DNA from 2 places in the Streptomyces sp. GbtcB6 genome. Region 2 is predicted to be linked to the other one. Evidence: predicted binding sites of a transcription regulator. Region 2 holds the regulator's gene; the other holds the start of a gene.

Region 1 (7,758 bases), on a different contig from region 2:
TCCGCGGCTCGGCGTACATGGGCATGGGCGTCCTGGCCCACGACGGCCAGAGCGGCACGCCCAAGACCGGCCTCGCCACCCAGACCGAGGGTGTCGACGTCGCCAGCTACCAGGGCGACGTGGCCTGGTCGACCCTGCTGAGCAGCGGGGTCAGATGGGCGTACACCAAGGCCACGGAAGGCACGTACTACACGAACCCCTACTTCACCCAGCAGTACAACGGCTCCTACGACGTCGGCATGGTCCGCGGCGCCTACCACTTCGCGACCCCGGACACCACGGGCGGCGCCGCCCAGGCCGACTACTTCGTCGACCACGGCGGCAACTGGTCCAAGGACGGCCAGACCCTCCCCGGCGTCCTGGACATCGAGTGGAACCCGTACGGCGCAGCGTGCTACGGCAAATCCGCGAGCGGGATGGTCACCTGGATCACCGACTTCCTGAACCGGTACAAGGCCCGGACGGGCCGGGCCGCGGTCATCTACACGGCGACCAGCTGGTGGAAGGACTGCACCGGCAACTACAGCGGTTTCGGCGCCAGCAACCCGCTGTGGGTCGCCCGGTACGCCTCGGACGTGGGCACACTGCCGGCCGGCTGGTCGGCGTACACGATGTGGCAGTACACGTCGACCGGACCGACGGTCGGTGACCACGACAAGTTCAACGGGGCCCTGGACCGGGTGGTCGCCTTCGCCAACGGGTAGGCGGTTCCGGAGCGCCCCGAAGGGGCGCGGGGCTGTATCAATGTGCGGCTCCGCCGCGTGGGCGCGACCAGCCACGACGGCGCCGCGGACGAATGACGGCACACAGGGCGAAGGCCCGGGCCCCCTCGCGGGGATCCGGGCCTTCTGCATCCGGCAGCGTCCGTCACGCCGCTACCGGAACCTCCGGCGCCGCGCCGTTCGTGGCGGGCGCGAGCGCCAGCTCCAGGACCTGCCGGACGTCGGTCACGGCGTGGACGTCGAGCTTGTCCAGCACCTCGGCCGGGACGTCGTCCAGGTCGGCCTCGTTGCGCTTCGGGATGATGACGGTCGTCACCCCGGCGCGCTGGGCGGCGAGCAGCTTCTGCTTCACGCCGCCGATGGGCAGCACCCGGCCGGTCAGCGAGACCTCGCCGGTCATCGCCACGTCCGTGCGGACCAGCCGGCCGGAGAGCAGCGACGCGAGGGCCGTCGTCATGGTGACGCCGGCGCTCGGGCCGTCCTTCGGCACCGCGCCCGCCGGGAAGTGGATGTGCACGCCCCGCTCCTTCAGGTCGCCGACCGGAAGCTCCAGTTCGGCGCCGTGCGAGCGGAGGAAGGACAGGGCGATCTGCGCCGACTCCTTCATCACGTCGCCCAGCTGACCGGTGAGGGTCAGACCCGCCGCGCCCGTCTCCGGGTCGGCGAGGGACGCCTCGACGAAGAGGACGTCGCCGCCGGCGCCGGTGACCGCGAGGCCGGTGGCGACACCCGGGACCGCCGTGCGGCGCTCGGCCGGGTCCTGCGCGGACTCGGGCACGTGGTGCGGGCGGCCGATCAGGGCGCGCAGGTCCTCGTCCCTGATGGTGAACGGCAGCTCCCGGTCGCCCAGTTCGTGCTGCGCGGCCACCTTGCGGAGCAGCCGGGCGATCGAGCGCTCCAGGGTGCGGACGCCCGCCTCACGGGTGTACTCGCCGGCGAGCTTGCGCAGCGCGCTCTCGTCGAGGATCACCTCGTCCTTGCCGAGACCGGCCCGGTCCAGCTGGCGCGGGAGCAGGTGGTCACGGGCGATGACGACCTTCTCGTCCTCGGTGTAGCCGTCCAGGCGGACCAGCTCCATACGGTCGAGCAGGGCCTCCGGGATCGCCTCCAGGACGTTGGCGGTGGCGAGGAAGACGACGTCGGACAGGTCGAGTTCGACTTCCAGGTAGTGGTCGCGGAAGGTGTGGTTCTGCGCCGGGTCCAGGACTTCGAGCAGGGCCGCGGCCGGGTCGCCGCGGAAGTCGGAGCCCACCTTGTCGATCTCGTCGAGCAGGACGACCGGGTTCATCGAACCGGCCTCCTTGATGGCCCGCACGATCCGGCCGGGCAGCGCGCCGACGTAGGTACGGCGGTGGCCGCGGATCTCGGCCTCGTCCCGGACACCGCCGAGGGCGACCCGGACGAACTTGCGGCCCATGGCGTGCGCGACCGACTCGCCGAGCGAGGTCTTGCCGACGCCGGGCGGGCCGACGAGGGCGAGGACGGCACCGCCACGGCGGCCGCCGATGACCCCGAGCCCCCGGTCGTTACGGCGCTTGCGCACCGCCAGGTACTCGGTGATCCGCTCCTTCACGTCCTCCAGGCCGGCGTGCTCGGCGTCCAGGATCGCCTTGGCGCCCTGGATGTCGTACGCGTCCTGGGTCCGCTCGTTCCACGGCAGTTCGAGCACCGTGTCCAGCCAGGTGCGGATCCACGAGCCCTCGGGCGACTGGTCACTGGACCGCTCCAGCTTGTCGACCTCCTTGAGCGCGGCCTCGCGGACCTTCTCGGGCAGGTCGGCGGCCTCCACGCGGGCGCGGTAGTCGTCGGACTCCTCGCCGTCCTTCGCGGCGTCGCCGTTCAGCTCGCGCAGCTCCTTGCGGACCGCCTCCAGCTGGCGGCGGAGCAGGAACTCGCGCTGCTGCTTGTCGACGCCCTCCTGGACGTCCTTGGCGATGGTCTCGGCCACGTCCTGCTCGGCGAGGTGGTCGCGGAGCTGCTGGGTGGCCAGCTTGAGGCGGGCGACCGCGTCGGTGGTCTCCAGGAGTTCGATCTTCTGCTCGGTGGTCAGGAAGGGCGAGTAACCGGAGTTGTCGGCGAGCTGGGACACGTCGTCGATGGCCTGCACGCGGTCCACGACCTGCCAGGCGCCGCGCTTGCGCAGCCAGGCGGTGGCGAGGGCCTTGTACTCCTTGACCAGTTCGGTGACATGACCGGGCACCGGGTCCGGGACGTTCTCGTCGATGCGGGTGCCCTCCACCCACAGGGCGGCACCCGGGCCGGTGGTGCCGGCGCCGATGCGCACCCGGTAGCGGCCGCGGATCAGCGCGCCCGGGTCGCCGTCGGCCAGGCGGCCGACCTGTTCCACAGTGCCGAGCACACCGGTGCCCGGGTAGGTCCCGTCGACACGCGGCACCAGCAGCACCTTGGGCTTGCCGGGTTCGGTGCGGGCGGCGGCCTGCGCAGCCTCCACGGCGGCGCGTACATCAGGGTCCTTCAGGTCCAGCGGGACCACCATCCCGGGCAGCACGACCTCGCCGTCGAGAGGCAGCACAGGGAGGGTGAGTGATGCGGACGTCGAAGCCATGATCTCCCCTTCGGCAGTCAACTTGAGTTATGCCGACTCAATGCACGTGAGCCACCGAATGTTCCCAGGGGTGCGTTCGCTGTCAGCGATCGGCTGCTGACCAGGTCGTACGGGGCGTACGACGGAGAAAGCAGCCAAGGTCCACGCCCGTAAAAACAGTTGATCGGCACGGGCGCATTCCCCGTACGGTCGGCCGGTGACCGACACCGACCTCACCGCGGCCCTGCTGGCCGCCTACGACGCCCAGATGCGCGCCGTCCAGCCCGTCCCCGCGCCCGGGATCACCTACGAGCACGACGGTCCCGTCCTCCGGGTCGTGGGCCAGCACCGCGGCTTCGTGACCGGGCCGCGCGACTGGGGCGGTGTCCGCGGCCCCGAGCTGAACGCGCTGATCGCCCGGCAGCGGGACTTCTTCGCGGCGCGCGGCGAGGCGGTGGAGTGGAAGACGCGCGGGCACGACGAGCCGGCGGACCTCCCCGACCGGCTGCGCGCGGCGGGCTTCGTGCCCGAGCCGCCGGAGACGGTCGTGATCGCCCTGGTCGAGGAACTGGCCGTGGCCGCCCCTGCCCTCCCCCCGGGCGTGACGCTGCGCCGGGTCACCGCCGACGCCGACCTGGACCGGATCGCCGCGCTGGAGACCGCGGTGTGGGGCGAGGACATGGCGTGGATCGCCGGGTACCTGAGGGGCCGGCTCGCGGTGGACCCGGACGGCACCGAGATCTATGTCGCCGAGGCGGCCGGGGAGGTCGTGTCGGCGGCCTGGGTGGCCTTCCCGCCCGGCACGGACTTCGCCATGCTGCTGGGCGGCTCAACGCTGGCCGAGTGGCGCGGCAAGGGCATCTACCGCGCGCTGGTGGCCCTCCGGGCGACCCGCGCGGCGGCCCGGAACGCGCCCTACCTCCTCGTGGAGGCCTCGGACGACAGCGCCCCGATCCTCAAGCGACTGGGCTTCACGGCAGTGACGACAACGACCCCGTACGTCTGGACCCCGGCCCGCTGAAGCGCGCCCCTCCAGGGGCGCGGGGCTGTATGTGACATGCGGCTACCGCCGCGTGGCCGCGGCCAGCCCCCACCGACCCGCAGGCGCCCACCGGCCGGTCCGGCACCGCCGGACAACGCCGTCGGGGTCGAGCACCGTCGCGGCGGAGAGAAAAGGGACCGGCGACCGACCTGCCGCGACCACGGCACGTGACGCCGACAGACCTGGCCCCCTACCTCAGCTCCCGCCCCAGGAACCCCAGTAGTCGCTCGTGTGTTGGCGACCCGGCGGGTACCGGTACCTCGGGGCCGAACATCCCCGGTGTCCGGAAGGCGTCGAAGCCCGGCATCGCCCGCATGGTCGCCAGGAGTTCCCCGCACAGCTCCTCGTCCAGTACCCCGCGCTGCCCGGTCGCGACCGCCAGGTCCGCCCCGTGGACGCACACCTCGGTCAGGTGGATCAGCGCGGCGGTGGGGCCGGGCAGCACGCCCAGCGAGATCCGCACGGTCGTGTCCAGCACGCCGGGCCGGTGCCAGGCCGCCCGGTCCAGCTCCGCGGCCGTCGCGTAGCCGGCCCGCGGGTCGTCCCCCAGCCAGTCGTCCTCGTGCTCGCGCCCGGCCTCGGTACCGGTCAACTGGGCGGCGAAGATGCGCATCCCGCCCACCGTGTGGTTGAGGGCCGTCCGCACGTCCCACTCCGCACACGGCGTCGGCGCCGTCCACTGCCCCGCCGTGATCCCTTCGACCACCCGCCCGGTCGCCGCCAGCGCCCGGTCGATCTGCCCCACCACGTCCGCCACTTCGGCCTCCCCCGGTGCCGCTGCCATGACTCCGCAAGGGCATCGCTACACCACCGCAACGCAACTCACAGGAAAAAAGCCGAAACTGCCAGCGGATTCACAGCGAACAGCGCACAACGGGGCTCGGGGGGACACATGGGTGACAAGCAGCCGGCGCCTGGCCGGCCCGGCCGACGTGCCGTGCTCACCGGCGCCGCCGTCGTCGCGGCCGGCGCCGCCGTCCCGTTGGCCCTGCGGGCCGTGGACGACGACGGGGCCGGCTCCCCCGCCCCCGCCCGCACCGCCCCCGCCGCCCCCGCCGCGAGCCGGCCCCCGGCGTCGTCGGCCTCGCCCCTCCCCCGCACCGACCCGCGCCCGAACATCCTCCTGGTCCTCACCGACGACCAGCCGAAGGAGACGGACTGGGCGATCCGCCGTACCGCCGACTGGCTGGGCGGGCAGGGGGTGACCTTCGCGCGGGCGCATGCCAACACCCCGCTCTGCGCGCCCTCCCGGGCCTCGATCATGTCGGGGCGGTACGCGCACCACCACGGCGTCCTCGACACCCGCCACCCGTACCACCTCGACCAGCACACCACCGTGCAGCGGCAGTTGCACGAGGCCGGCTACCGCACCGGGCTGTTCGGCAAGTACCTCAACTACTGGCACACCGGCGACAACCCGCCGCACTTCGACGAGTGGCTCCTCCAGGAACCGGTGGCGTACTACAACGGCCACTACAACGACAACGGCACCGTCCGGAACATCCCCGGCTACAACACCCACGTCATCAGGGACCGCGCCCTCGCCTTCATCGACGGGTCGCGCACCGACACCCGGCCCTGGTTCGCGTACGTCGCCACCCGCAGCGCGCACGAACTCAACATCCCGGAGCGGAAGTACGCGCACGCGCGCGTGCCGGAGTGGCCGGGCCGGCCCTCCGTCTACGAGGGCGACAAGAGCGACAAGCCCCCGTTCCTGCGCACGGCGAAGCACACGTACGACCAGGGAAAGGCGCTGCGCAGGCGCCAGTTGCGCACCCTGCTGTCGGTGGACGACGCGATGCGGGACTTCCAGGACAAGCTGCGCGCGCTGGGGCAGCTGGAGAACACGCTCGTGCTGTTCACCAGCGACCACGGGCTGTGCTGGGCGGACCACGGCTGGCTGCGCAAGTCGGTGCCGTACCGGCCGAGCCTGGAGGTGCCGTTCTGGCTGTCCTGGCCGGCGCACGGCCTGGGCAGGGGCACCGTCGACGACCGGCTCACCGGCCATGTCGACATCGCCCCGACCTTCCTGGACGCGGCCGGCATCACCCCGGACACCCCGCACGACGGCCACTCGCTGCTCGACACCCGCAACGACCGTGACCTTCTCCTCGCCGAGTGGTGGTGGAACCGGCAGGACCAGGAGCCGATCCACACCTGGGCCACCCACGTCGGCAGGTCCACGCAGTACACGGAGTACTACCGCACCCGCCTCGACGGGCAGGGCCGGCCCACGCAGGGCGACGGCGCGGTCCTCTTCCGCGAGTTCTACGACCTGGCCGCCGACCCGTACCAGCTCACCAACCGCCTGCACGGCGCCACGGCCGAACAGGAAGCGGCCCTCGGCGTCCCGGAGTCGGCGAAGAGCCTGGCGGCGGCGCGGCGCGCGTGAGTGTTCAGGCGGTGCGTCGCGCCTGGGTGTTCAGGCGGCGACGGCGAGGGCCGGGTCCGGGGCCCGCTCCCGCCGCCAGCGCCGTACCACCGGCCAGAGCCCGGTCCCGATGGCCAGCGCGATCAGGTGGCCCCAGTTGGTCATCGGGTCCTGGAAGGCGATGAGGTCGGTGACGAGGCTGTAGCCGACCAGCGCGAGCAGCGGCCAGCGCAGCCAGGGGGCCAGGAGACCGGAGAGCGCACCGATGCTGGCGGCCACGCCGAAGCTGATGCCGTAGTCGAGACGGTGCAGGGAGGTGTCGGGGAGGTGGCCGGCCAGGACCGCGAGGCCGACCGGGACCTCGGTCGCGAGGGTCGCCAGGACGTGGCCCGTCAGGAAGACGAGGATCGCGCGGGCACCGCCTATCCGCCGCTCCAGCGCGGTCAGGACGAGCACGAAGGCCAGCGCGAACGGCGACAGCAGCCCGCCCGCGATCCACACCGCGCTGGCCAGCAGGACGAAGACCGGGGTGCGCAGCAGATGGGCGACATCGGTGCTGGAGTCCTGGTAGAGCGTGTGCAGCAGGCCGGGACTCGCGTAGCTCGCGAAGAGCGAGGTGAGGGCCAGGATCGCCGTGTAGGTGAAGGTGACCGGGGTGCCGGTGGGGGTGGGGAGCAGCCGCCAGGGCAGCAGGCGCCGGGCCGTCGGGCGCCAGGGGTACGGACGGAGGGCGGGGCCGGCGGTCTCCGGGGCGGGTGCCGCGACCGGGCCGCGCTGGCGCGGTACGCCGTCGAGCAGGGCGGCGACGTCCCCGGCGGGAAGGGGCTCGGGCGTGGGCGTCGATGCGGCCCTCACGGTCCGTTCCACGGTGAGGCGCTCCTTCCGTTTCACCCCACCCTTCGCCGTCCCGCGAGCCGCTGTCTGTGACCGAGGCCACCCGGGGGACGATTCACAGGATTTTCTGAAGAACCAAGAGGGGTCAGGAGGAACCATACGAGCCGCATCCGGTCACCCGCGGGCGCGAAGCGCCGGGCGGCCCCTCGAACGGGTGACACCCGTGCGGCTGCCCGCCACCCGT
Region 2 (7,758 bases):
CGCTGCAGTCGCGTCAGCTGCATAGCTGCGGGCAGGCGTGCCGCAGGGCGGCACGGGTGGGCGCAGCGGCACCCTGCCAGCGCCGGTAAGTGACACCCCGCCCGGCGCGCCCACAGCGGCCCCGTTCCCTGCATCGGGAACGGGGCCGTCGGCAGGGCTCTACTTGAGGCCCGCCTCCGCGCAAGCGGTCTTGTACGCGGCCGTGCAGATCTGCGAGATCTTGTAGATGCCGTCCGCGACGACGGTGTCCTTGATCTTGCTCTTGGTCACGGCGTTGACCTGGACCAGCTGGGAGGGGATGTTCTTGTTGGTCGGGCTGTCGACGGTGTCCTGGGTGAGCGCGTCGAACTGGATGTCCTTGCCCTGCACCTTGTAGACGGCCATCTCGGCGGCGGCCTCGGCCTCGTCCGGGTACGGCTTGTAGACCGTCATGTACTGCTCGCCGATGAGGATCCGCTGGATGGCGTCGAGGTCCGCGTCCTGGCCGGTGATCGGCGGCATGGTGGTGACGCCGGCCGCCTTGAGAGCCTTGACGATGCCGCCCGCCATCGCGTCGTTGGCGGAGTAGACGCCGGCGACGTTGTCCTTGCCGATCGAGCCGATCGCCTTGGTGACCTCCTGCTGGGCGATACCCGGGTCCCAGTCCTTGGTGTCGAACATGGCCCCTGTCGGAATCGTCACCTTGCCGGTCAGCTCGGACAGGGCGCCCGTCTTGAACTGCTTGGCGTTCGGGTCGGTCGGCGAGCCGTTGACCATGATGACCTTGTCGGAGGTGTCGACGTTGCTGCCGAGGCCCTCCAGGAGCGTACGGGCCTGCACCTCGCCCACCAGCTCGTTGTCGAAGGAGACGTAGCCGGCGATGGGGCCCTCGGCGAGACGGTCGTAGGCGATGACCGGGATGCCCGCCTCCTTGGCCTTCTTCACCGTGCCGGCGATGGCGTGCGAGTCGACCGAGTCCAGGATGATCACGTCGACCTTGTCGTCGATCATCTTCTGCATCTGCTTCGCCTGCGTGGAGGCGGTCGACGCGGCGTTCTGGTAGTCGACCTGGCCCTGCTTGTTGGTGAGCTCGGCGATCTTCGCCTTCATGATCGGGTAGTCGAAGTTGGTGTACCGGGTGTTGATCTTGTCCGGCATCAGCACGCCCACCGTGATGTCGTTGCCCTTCGTCGGGGTCGCGGTGGTCGACGATCCTGTCGCGTTGAGCATGCCGCAGCCGGCAAGCGAAAGGGTCATCGTGGACGCGGCCACAAACATGGCTATACGACGCATACGGGGGCTCACTTCAGGTGCGTTCCGGACGTGGGCTGCTTTGCGACCCAGATGTCTCAAAAGCCAACGCGTACGCCACACCCGACGTCAAGCGGAACTACTTAACGAGTGCGCAACACCACGCTCCGCTGCACCTGTGAAGGAGGAGCGGAACCCCCTCCAAACACTCTTTACGGACCCTCCATCCAAAGGGAGTTCATGCGCAGGCAAAGATCAGTACAACCAAGTCGTTTCCTCACGAGTCGTGATCACGAGCGGGTCGGCCCGCCGTACGGATACGACCAGAGGATCGAATGAAGCCAGCCAGAACCGCCACGGCCGCCGCCGTGGTGCTCGCCACCGCCGGCACCCTGCTCGGCGGCGCCACCGCGACCGCCTCGGCGGCCACGGCCTGCACCTCCCCGATCTTCAAGCGGCAGTTGTTCGCGAACACCACGTTCAAGGGCACCCCGAAGAAGACCGGCTGCGACTCCGCGATCGACGAGAGCTGGAGCGGAGCCCCCGCGTCCGGCCTCCCGAAGGACGACTTCGGCGTCCGCTGGACCGTGACCCGGGACTTCGGCTCCGGCGGACCCTTCGCCCTCGCCGCCTCCGGCCTCGACGGCATCCGCGTCTACCTCGACGGCACCCGCAGGATCGACCTGTGGAAGAACACCACCAAGACCGTCGCCAAGACCGTCAACGTCACCGTCCCCAAGGGCAAGCACACCCTCCGCGTCGACTACGCCAACTGGACCGGCGCCGCCAAGGTCAAGTTCACGTACACCCCGAGGACTTCGGCCGCCGTCGACAAGGTCAGGCCCCTCACCCCGCTGGATCCGCTGGTGTCCTACGACAGCGACGCCAACACGACGAAGCTGAGCTGGACGAAGAACCAGGAGATGGACCTCGCCGGCTACCGGGTCTACCGGCGCGTGCGGGGCAGCACCAGCTGGACGAAGGCGGGGACGGCGACGGCGGCGTCCCTGACCGACGCCCCGCCCGCGACCGGCGCCCTCTATTACTACGAGATCCGCGCCTACGACAAGGCCGGCAACGAGTCGACCGGCACCGCCGACGCCCTGGTCACCAGCACCGTGCTGCAGGCACCCGCCCAGTTCACCGCTTCCGCCACCGACACGGGCGCCGAACTGAGCTGGTCGGGGGTGCACGCCGCGGTGAAGTACCGGGTGGAGCGGACCGACTTCTACGGCGTCGTCACCAAGTCCTGGGACCTCAGCTACACGGTGAGCCTCACCGACGACACGCTCGCACGTGGCGAGATCGCCAAGTACCGGGTCGCGGCCGTGGACGGCTCGGGCCACGTATCGCCGTTCACCGACCTCCGGACGGTGACCCGCCCGCTGGCCGCACCCCGCGAGCTCACGGCGACCGCGGGCATCGGCAGCGCGACCCTCCAGTGGACGATGAAGCCTCAGGACGCCCCGTACGGCGAGTTCCGCGTCTACCGCTCGACCACGCTGCCCGTGGACACCTCGACGGCGCAGTGGGTTACCTGCACGACCACCTTCACCACCCTCTCCGACGGGTCCCGCCGGTACAGCTGCGGCGACTTCTCGGCCGAGGAGGGCACGACGTACCACTACGCGGTGGCGAACGTGCAGTGGCCCCACGTGTCCTCGCTCTCCAACACCGCGACCGTCACCACGCTGGAATCGGACAAGCCGCCCGCCCAGGTGACCGGCCTGACCGCGAGGGCCACGGAGTACGGCGTCGAGCTGGACTGGGACGACAACACCGAGCCCGACCTGAAGCGGTACGCGGTCTACCGGGGCACGGTCCTCGGCGAGGAGGGCGAGGAGCAGGTCTGTTCCGGCTCGGAGTGGGCGTGGCTGTCCCCGTCCACCTCGCACTACCGGGATGTACGGCTGCCCGACGGCGACCACGCCTGCTACTGGGTGGACGCGATCGACAACGCGAACAACTCCAGCAGATGGCTGGGGCCCGTGACCGCGGTCGCCGTCGACGAGCTGGACCTGACCCCGTCGGTGGCGACCCCGGAGGGCTCCCCGCTCACCCTGACGGCGGACCCGACCGACTCGGGTGTCGGCCTGTCGTGGAACGCCGTCGACTCGGCGACGGGCTACCAGGTCTACCGCTGGAACCCGGCCACGCAGACGTACGAGAAGCTGGCGACCACGACGGAGCGCTCGTACGACGACACCACGGCCGCCCGCGGCACCACCCACCACTACTGGGTGACCGCGCTGTACGCCGACGGCACGGAGTCGGCGCCGGGCGCGGAGTCGGCGATCCTGGAGCCGTGACCGGCACGGGAAAGGGCCCGGAGGTCCACGGCCTCCGGGCCCTTCTCACAGGTGCTGCTAGTCCTTCGCCTTCTTCGGCCGCCACACCACCAGTGCGCTGGTCTGCTGCACCTCCTGGTACGGGACCAGGTCGCGGCGGTAGGAGGCGTGGACGGCGGCCTCGCGCTGCTGCATCGCGGCCGCCGCGCCGTCGACCGCCGCCTGGAGTTCGGCGACCCGCTGCTGGAGCGCGATGACCTGGTTCTCCAGTTCGATGATGCGCTTGATGCCGGCCAGGTTGATGCCCTCGTCCTGCGACAGCGCCTGCACCTGGCGGAGCAGTTCGATGTCGCGGGCCGAGTAGCGGCGGCCCCGCCCGGCCGTGCGGTCCGGGGAGACCAGGCCCAGGCGGTCGTACTGGCGCAGCGTCTGCGGGTGCAGTCCGGAGAGCTGGGCCGCCACCGAGATGACGTAGACCGGGGTCTCCTCGGTCAGTTCATACGGGTTACGTCGACGGCCGTCCATCTCTGTCATGCTCCCTTCGCGGCCTCGAACAGCTCGGCCCGCGGGTCCTCGCCCGCGGTCGCCTCGCGATACGCCTCCAGCGCGTCACGAGCCTTCCCCGACAGGTCCTTCGGGACACTCACCTCGACGGTGACCAGCAGATCGCCGCGGGTGCCGTCCTTGCGGACCGCGCCCTTGCCACGGGCGCGCATGGTGCGGCCGTTGGGCGTGCCCGGGGGCAGTTTCAGGGTGACCGGCGGGCCGCCCAGGGTGGGCACCCTGACCTCGCCGCCGAGCGCCGCCTCGGTGAAGGTCACCGGGACGGTCACCGTGAGGTTGTCGTCCTTGCGGCCGAACACCGGGTGGGTGTCGACGTGGACCATCACGTACAGGTCGCCCGCCGGACCGCCGCGTTCGCCCGGCGCGCCCTTGCCGCGCAGGCGGATGCGCTGGCCGTCGGTCACCCCGGCGGGGATGCGGACCTGCATGGTCCTGGACGACTTGGCGCGGCCGCTGCCCTTGCACTCCATGCAGGGGTGCTCGGCGATCAGGCCGCGGCCCTTGCAGTCCGGGCAGGGGTCGGTGAGCGAGAAGCCGCCTCCGGATCCTCGCGCCACCTGGCCGGTGCCGACACAGGTCGGGCACACCCGCGGGGTGCCGTTCTTGTCGCCGGTGCCCGAACAGGCCTTGCAGGGGGACTGCGAGGACATCCGCAGCGGGACCGTGGCGCCCTCGATGGCCTCCGTGAAACTGAGCGTGACCTCGGACTCGATGTCCTGGCCGCGCCGCGGCTGGGTACGGCCGGCCGTGCCGCCACCCCGGTTGAACAGGCCCCCGAGGACGTCACTGAAGCCGCCGCCCCCGCCGAAGCCTCCGCCCCCGCCCTGGGCGTTGCCCCCGAAGAGGTCGCCCAGGTCGAAGTTGAAGTTGCCGCCGCCCGCGCCCGGCCCCGGGCGGAAGCCGCCGTTGCCGAAGAGGGCGCGGGCCTCGTCGTACTCCTTGCGCTTCTTGGGGTCGCCGAGTATGTCGTTCGCCTCGGAGATCTCCTTGAAGCGCTCCTCGGCCTTGGCGTTGCCCTTGTTGGCGTCCGGGTGGAACTCGCGGGCGAGCTTCCGGTACGCCTTCTTGATCTCGGCCTCGGTGGCGTCCTTGGGGACGCCGAGGACCTTGTAGTAGTCCTTCTCGATGAAGTCCTTGGTGCTCATCCCCGACGCCCCTCCTTCCGCTCGGTACTTATCGCGTCAGCCCTCCTCAGGGCCGTTGTCCTTCTCGTCGCCGGCCGCCGGGGCCTCGTCGGCCCCCTCGGCCTTCACCGCCGTCGCTCCCGGCTGCGGTTCGGCGACCGCCACCCGCGCGGGGCGGATGGTGCGCTCGCCGATGCGATACCCGGGCTGCAGGATGGCCACGCACGTCGTCTCGGTGACGTCCGGCGCGTAGCTGTGCATCAGCGCCTCGTGGATCGTCGGGTCGAAGGGCTCGCCCTCCTTGCCGAACTGCTGCAGGCCCATCTTCGCCGCGACCGTCTCGAGCGACTCGGCCACCGACTTGAAACCGCCGACCAGTTCGCCGTGTTCCCGCGCGCGGCCGATGTCGTCGAGCACGGGCAGGAGTTCGGTCAGGAGGTTCGCGATGGCGATCTCCCGGACCGTGATCCGGTCGCGCTCCACCCGGCGGCGGTAGTTCTGGTACTCGGCCTGGAGGCGCTGGAGGTCCGCGGTGCGCTCGCCGAGCGCGGTGCGCACCTGGTCCAGCTGGGCCGTCAGACCGGCGAGCTGTGCGCTTGAGTCCCCGGCCGGGGCCGCCCCCTGTGCGGGAGCGGCCTTCGGCGCGGCGTCGTCGGGGGTGGCGCCGGAGGGGACGTCGGGCTTCTCCTCGAAGCCCGGGGTCTCCTCCGTCACGCGGCACCGTCCTTGCGCTCGTCGTCGACGATCTCGGCGTCCACCACGTCGTCGGCGGCGTCACCGGCGGGGGCACCGGCACCGCCGGCGGCGGCCTGCGAGGCCTGGGCGTCGGCGTACATGGCCTGGCCCAGCTTCTGGGAGACGGCCGCGACCTTCTCGGTGGCGGTACGGATCTCGGCGGTGTCCTCGCCCTTGAGGTGCTCCTTGAGCTCCTCGATGGCGGCCTCGACCTCGGTCTTGATCTCGCCCGGGACCTTGTCCTCGTTGTCCTTGAGGAACTTCTCGGTCTGGTAGACGAGCTGCTCGCCCTGGTTGCGGGTCTCGGCGGCCTCGCGGCGGCGGTGGTCCTCCTCCGCGTACTGCTCGGCCTCCTGGCGCATCCGGTCGACCTCGTCCTTCGGCAGCGAGGAGCCGCCGGTGACGGTCATCTTCTGCTCCTTGCCCGTGCCGAGGTCCTTCGCGGTCACGTGCATGATGCCGTTGGCGTCGATGTCGAAGGCGACCTCGATCTGCGGGACACCGCGCGGGGCCGGCGGCAGACCGGTCAGCTCGAACATGCCGAGCTTCTTGTTGTACGCCGCGATCTCGCGCTCGCCCTGGTAGACCTGGATCTGGACGGAGGGCTGGTTGTCCTCGGCGGTGGTGAAGATCTCGGACCGCTTGGTCGGGATCGTCGTGTTCCGCTCGATGAGCTTGGTCATGATGCCGCCCTTGGTCTCGATACCGAGGGACAGCGGGGTCACGTCGAGGAGCAGGACGTCCTTGACCTCACCCTTGAGGACACCGGCCTGCAGGGCGGCGCCGATGGCGACGACCTCGTCCGGGTTCACGCCCTTGTTGGCGTCCTTGCCGCCGGTCAGCTCCTTGACGAGCTCGGCGACGGCGGGCATACGGGTGGAGCCGCCGACGAGGACGACGTGGTCGATCTCGCCGAGCTGGATGCCGGCGTCCTTGATGACGTTGTGGAACGGCGTCTTGCAGCGCTCCAGGAGGTCCGCGGTCAGCTGCTGGAACTGGGCGCGGGTGAGCTTCTCGTCGAGGTGCAGGGGGCCCTCGGCGGAGGCGGTGATGTACGGCAGGTTGATCGAGGTCTCGGTGGAGCTGGACAGCTCGATCTTGGCCTTCTCGGCGGCCTCGCGGAGGCGCTGCAGGGCCATCTTGTCCTTGCCGAGGTCCACGCCGTGGCCGGCCGCGAACTGCTTGACCAGGTAGTCGACGACGCGCTGGTCCCAGTCGTCACCGCCGAGGTGGTTGTCGCCGTTGGTGGCCTTCACCTCGACGACGCCGTCGCCGATCTCCAGGAGGGACACGTCGAAGGTGCCGCCACCGAGGTCGAAGACGAGGATCGTCTGGTCGTCCTTGTCGAGGCCGTACGCGAGCGCGGCCGCGGTGGGCTCGTTGACGATGCGCAGGACGTTCAGACCGGCGATCTCGCCGGCTTCCTTCGTCGCCTGGCGCTCGGAGTCGTTGAAGTAGGCCGGGACGGTGATGACCGCGTCGGTCACCTTCTCGCCCAGGTAGGCCTCTGCATCCCGCTTGAGCTTCTGCAGGATGAACGCGGAGATCTGCTGGGGGTTGAAGTCCTTCCCGTCCAGCTGGATCTTCCAGTCGGTACCCATGTGACGCTTCACGGACCGGATGGTCCGGTCCACGTTGGTGACCGCCTGGCGCTTGGCGACCTCGCCTACCAGAACCTCGCCGTTCTTCGCGAAGGCGACGACGGACGGCGTGGTCCGGGCACCCTCGGCGTTGGTGATGACGGTGGGCTCGCCGCCTTCAAGAACGCTGACGACGGAGTTAGTCGTGCCCAGGTCGATGCCGACCGCACGTGCCAT

What was found. The regulator HspR, encoded in region 2, represses chaperone genes until heat shock. The targets are predictions, from matches to a motif close to TTGAGNNNNNNNNNCTCAA.
Region 1: lon (endopeptidase La) is a predicted target of HspR. The motif match lies at 3,311-3,329, and genes of this name have one in related genera.

What each region holds. Positions count from the first base shown of each region.
Region 1 covers NZ_JAGXJL010000078.1:26,481-34,238, forward strand. Annotated here, with positions in the region: gene KVT45_RS50505 (lysozyme) at 1-704, shown strand, start outside; gene lon (endopeptidase La) at 868-3,288, opposite strand; gene KVT45_RS50515 (GNAT family N-acetyltransferase) at 3,536-4,288, shown strand; gene KVT45_RS50520 (TIGR03086 family metal-binding protein) at 4,500-5,093, opposite strand; gene KVT45_RS50525 (sulfatase) at 5,202-6,701, shown strand; gene KVT45_RS50530 (rhomboid-like protein) at 6,732-7,547, opposite strand.
Region 2 covers NZ_JAGXJL010000020.1:144,299-152,056, forward strand. Annotated here, with positions in the region: gene KVT45_RS30515 (sugar ABC transporter substrate-binding protein) at 160-1,272, opposite strand; gene KVT45_RS30520 (PA14 domain-containing protein) at 1,566-3,539, shown strand; gene KVT45_RS30525 (heat shock protein transcriptional repressor HspR) at 3,597-4,043, opposite strand; gene dnaJ (molecular chaperone DnaJ) at 4,049-5,227, opposite strand; gene grpE (nucleotide exchange factor GrpE) at 5,264-5,920, opposite strand; gene dnaK (molecular chaperone DnaK) at 5,917-7,758, opposite strand.